Regions from separate parts of the Exiguobacterium sp. s28 genome, predicted to be linked through region 1. Evidence: riboswitches for the same ligand, from Rfam matches in the RefSeq annotation. Region 1 holds a riboswitch; the other holds the start of a gene.
What was found. Region 1 has a riboswitch for S-adenosylmethionine ahead of KNP78_RS01885 (methionine ABC transporter ATP-binding protein). Riboswitches for the same ligand answer to the same signal wherever they lie in the genome.
Positions count from the first base shown of each region.

Region 1 (2,469 bases):
CCGTGTAAATCGGACGGTTTTTCATCATGAGCGGTTCGTTCGTGACGTATAAGAGCATCCCGAGGGCGAGACCGATGACGAACGTCGCGGCTCCGGCGACGAGCGTCATATAGAGCGTCTCCCACGTTTGCTCGAGCATGACTTGCCAATCTACATTAGGAAACATCGCTTTCTACCTCCACTTCCACTGCCTGCGACCGGATTGAGGCGATGGCCCGCTCGACTTCAGCCGGCTCTCCGATCAATTGGATGAATAATGTCCCGAGGGCACCGACTTGTGACTGCGTCACGTTCCCGCCGATGATGTTGAAGCCGATGTCATGTTGCTTCAACACTTCTGACAGAATCGGTTGCTCGGCCGTCTCGTTCAAGAATTTGAGCTTGACAATTTGACCGCTCGGATAACGCGCTTTCAAGTGCTCGAACGTGAGCGACATGTCTTCGACCGCGCCGATCTGTTTGACGAACTCTTTCGTGATCGGCTGTTCCGGATGTTGGAACACCTCGGCGACTTGTCCGGTCTCGACGACCTTCCCGGCCTCCATGACGGCGACGCGGTGGCAAATCTTTTGGATGACGTGCATCTCATGGGTGATGAGGACGATCGTCAATCCCAGCTTTTTATTGATGCTGACGAGCAGTTCGAGAATCGAATCGGTCGTCTTCGGGTCGAGTGCGCTCGTCGCTTCATCGCAGAGGAGCACTTCTGGATTCGTAGCGAGCGCACGGGCTATCCCGACTCGCTGCTTTTGACCGCCCGATAGTTGCGACGGATAGCTGTCTTCCCGTCCGCCTAAGCCGACGAGTTCGACAAGTTCTTGGACGCGGCGTTTGCGTTCGCTGGCCGGTACCCCGATGAGCTCGAGCGGGAAGCTGATGTTCTCAGCGACCGTGCGTGACCATAATAGGTTGAAGTGTTGGAACACCATCGAGACGTTTTTACGTACCCCGCGTAGTTCCTTCGGCGTGAGCTTCGTCAGCTCGCTGCCGGCGACCACGATTTCACCGCTAGACGGTGCCTCGAGTCGGTTGAGCAAGCGGATGAGCGTCGACTTCCCCGCCCCTGAATATCCGATTATTCCAAAAATTTCGCCGCTTTCGATGGTAAGCGACACATCATCGACCGCCTGGACCCGACCGTTTTTCGTATCGAACCATTTGGCCACATTGCGTAGTTGAATCAATCCATTTCCCTCCTGACAACAAAAAAAGTACGCACGTTTGAGCAAACGTGCGTACTTTATCGGTACGGACAACGATTGCTCTCATCTTCCAAGGTTTACACCTTGCTGGAATTAGCACCATTTCGGATTGCTCCGCGGTTGCTGGGCGTCATAGGGCCAGTCCCTCAGCCTCTCTTGATAAGAGTGGTTGCGTATTTGATTAGCTTTATCATAGCGACACATTATTTTCATGTCAAACTATTTTTTTCAGACAAATTAAAAAAAGGTGCCATCCGAGGATGACACAGAACGTAGCACCTTGAGTCACTGAAGGACAACCCATAGATGAACCTCTTTTGCCCGATCAGAGCATTCATCCTTATATGGGGGATTTTTACCCGACCATCACTCGGTCTTCGAACGGACCATGCAATTACGCGACCGGTGCCCCGACGCTTGATTTTTTTGGGGGACAATCGAAGGGAAGGTCCACCTGAAATCGCGTAAGCTCATGCAACGGTTGTTCGAAAACGTCTTGCTGACGGGAAAATCTCGTCCTATGTTGTGTTCAAGTAAGATGTTGTAATGAATATATCATTCGTGAACTTTCTGTGTCAACTGATTATTTAAAATTTTCAGATTATTCTAATCATCCTATCTCATTTGACGAAAGATAGGACGTGCTGGACGTTTTGAAACGCATACAAACGATCGCGAACTTGGCCATTTTCCAGCTTCAATAGCGCCGGGACGCTCATGACTTGATACGCCTCGAGCTCGTTCGGGATAAAGTTGGCATCGCGCTTTTCAATCTGGAGTTCGGGGTCGACGGCCTCGACGACCGAGAGCATCCGCTCGGCCACGGCGCATGTACCGCACATCGGGGCGTATATATATAAGAATCCGTCTGTCATCATTGTTCTCACCTCTTTTCTAAGTATATGAATCCGGGCCGGTCGGTTCAAAAGTTGTGCTCAAATGGAAAATTCTGAACATTTCAACATTTCTTATTGACGCTCGCTAGAAAGAGGCATAGTATGGTCATTAACTTTATTGCTTTTGTACATAACAGCATACCAGTAGAAAAGGACAGGTGAATCCCCAATGACGGAAGAGAAGCTTACCGGAAAACAGTTTTTGATGAACGTCTTGAACGGCCTCAGTCTTGCCATCCTCATCGCCCTCATCCCGAGCGCCTTGCTCGGTGAATTAACGAAAGCCATCTTACCTTATGTTCCGTCACTGCAGTTCATCTTAGATGCGACGACAATTGCAATGCGTCTCTTACCGGTCATCATCGGTGTCG
Region 1 is NZ_JACSLL010000001.1:368,532-371,000, forward strand. It holds gene KNP78_RS01880 (methionine ABC transporter permease) at 1-166, opposite strand, end outside; gene KNP78_RS01885 (methionine ABC transporter ATP-binding protein) at 156-1,184, opposite strand; SAM riboswitch class I at 1,263-1,368, opposite strand; gene KNP78_RS01890 (thioredoxin family protein) at 1,823-2,080, opposite strand; gene KNP78_RS01895 (PTS sugar transporter subunit IIC) at 2,268-2,469, shown strand, end outside.

Region 2 (2,469 bases), on a different contig from region 1:
ATGATCCGGCCGGCCTCGATGACCGCGACCCGGTCACAGATGCGCTCGATGACTTCCATCTCGTGCGTGATCAAAAAGATCGTCAGTCCGAGCTCGCGGTTGATGTCGAGCAAGAGGTCGAGGATCGACTCGGTCGTCTCCGGGTCGAGCGCGCTCGTCGCTTCGTCGCTGAGCAGGATATCCGGCTCGTGCGCGAGGGCCCGGGCGATGGCGACACGTTGCTTCTGTCCGCCCGAGAGTTGCTCGGGATAGTGTTTCCGATGGTCCGTCAAGCCGACGATGTCGAGGTATTTGTCGACGCGAGCACGGATCGTTGCCTTGTCGAGACCTTCAAGCCGGAGCGGGATGGCGACGTTCTCTTCGACAGTCGCCGTCTTGAGCAGGTTGTAGTGTTGTAAGATCATTCCGATTCGATGGCGGAGTTTTGAGAGCCCACGTTTGTCGAGCTTCGTGATGTCCTGTCCTTCGATCTCGACCTGGCCCGACGTCGGGCGTTCGAGCAGATTGATCATGCGGATGAGCGTGCTCTTGCCGGCCCCGCTTCGGCCGATGATACCGAAGATTTCGCCTTTCTCGATCGTGAGCGAGACGTCGTCGAGTGCGGTGACGGCACCTTTGTTCACCGTGAACGTCTTCGTGATTCCTTTAAGTGCGATCATAGGACCTCCTTAAAACGCCGGGACGATTGAGCCGTTGAACGTCTCTTCGATGAACGTCCGGACCTCGTCCGAGTGATAGTATGATTTGAGTGTCGCGACGACTTCGTCATCCTTGTTATCGGTGCGGACGACGACGTAGTTCGGATACGGGTTGTCGACCGTTTCTTCGTTGAACAAGGCGTCCTCGTTGATCGACAGGCCGGCACCCATCGCGAAGTTCGTGTTGATGGCCGCGAGTGCGACTTCCGGGAGCTGGGTCGGGAGCTGAGACGCCTCGAGCTCGATGAATTCGAGGTTGAGCGGGTTTTCAGCGATGTCGCGTTTCGTCGCCTTGTCCGTCAAGCCTTCCTTCAGCGTAATGAGGCCCGCTGTCTCATACAGACGGAGTGCGCGCAGTTCGTTCGCCGGGTCGTTCGGGACGGCGACCTTGTCGCCTTCTTTCAAGTCCTCAATGTCGGTCAACTTTTCCGAGTAAAGACCCATCGGGAACGCGACGGTCTTGAACACATCGTCGATCTTATAGCCTTTGTCGGACTTTTGCAGTTCTAGGAATGAGAGCGTCTGATAACTGTTCACGTCGAGGCTACCCTCGGCGAGCGCCGTGTTCGGCGTATTATAGTCATTGAACACTTTGATATCGAGTTCGAGGCCGTCTTCGGCCGCGAGTTCTTTCACTTTCTCGGCGATCTGTTGGTGCGGCCCGCCCGTGACGCCGATCGTGAGCGACTCCGTGCTGAGCGCCTCGCTCGCGTCCGATTGTCCGCATGCCGAGAGCGCGATGGCGGCGAGTAATGATGTTCCTGCAAGTACTGTTTTCTGTTTGATGTTCATTTGTTTTCCTCCTCCAAAATGAAAGCCCGCTACTCATTCAGAGTGGCGGGCACGACAAGTCAAAGTCGGACACGCTCATCTCCCAGACGATATCGTCTGTTGGAATTAGCACCATGATCATTACGATCTGGTTGCCGGGTTTCACAGGGCCAGTCCCTCCACCACTCTTGATAAGCAATCGGTCTATTAAGTTGTTATCATCTTACTTTTAATTCTTTTAATTGTAAATAGAAAATTGTAAATTTTCAAAAATTATTTTCAAAAAGTCTTTATCGAGTGGTTCCGGCAACTGTTGCAGTTCGGTTTCCGTCATGACGGAGTCGACCAGTACCGGGATGTCGCCCGACCCGACCCCGAGCGCCTCGAGCGTCGTCGGTGCACCGAACCGTTTCAACCAGGCCTCCAAATACGGAGCATCGGCCGAGCGACGCAACCGCTCCTGGACGATTAGGCCGAAGCCGACCTTGTCTCCATGCAAGAAAGAGTGGGTCGACTCGAAGCGGCTGAGTGCATTATGGACCGCATGGCCCACGGCGACGCGTGTCCCGGCGTCACCAAATCCTCCGACGGCACCTCCAATGGCGAGCACGTGATCGACCGCGAAGCGGACGTCGTCACTATACGACTCAAAAGCGTGCTCGCTCAATTCAAGTTCGACGAGACGCCCGCACTGCTCGGCCAAGACGAGTCCGGTGTTGACGCCGGCGTCAGCTGAGCTGTCACCACTCAAATAACGGGCCTCGTAAAACTTCGCGACCGTGTCGATGACACCGGCCCGAAAGTATTCATATGGTGAGCGCGAGATGACCCGTGAGTCAACGATGACCCGTTCGATGACGACGCGGAACATGTCGTAGCGGTCGTAGCTCCCGTCCTCCTGATAGACGACGCTGAGCGGTGTGAACGCCGCACAGTTCGAGGCGAGCGTTGGGACGACGATGAGCGGGACGTTCCGTTGATAGGCGACGAGTTTGGCCGT
Region 2 is NZ_JACSLL010000005.1:69,476-71,944, forward strand. It holds gene KNP78_RS07415 (methionine ABC transporter ATP-binding protein) at 1-659, opposite strand, end outside; gene KNP78_RS07420 (MetQ/NlpA family ABC transporter substrate-binding protein) at 669-1,490, opposite strand; SAM riboswitch class I at 1,563-1,667, opposite strand; gene KNP78_RS07425 (iron-containing alcohol dehydrogenase family protein) at 1,708-2,469, opposite strand, start outside.
Region 2: another riboswitch for S-adenosylmethionine. It lies ahead of KNP78_RS07420 (MetQ/NlpA family ABC transporter substrate-binding protein); the one in region 1 lies ahead of KNP78_RS01885 (methionine ABC transporter ATP-binding protein).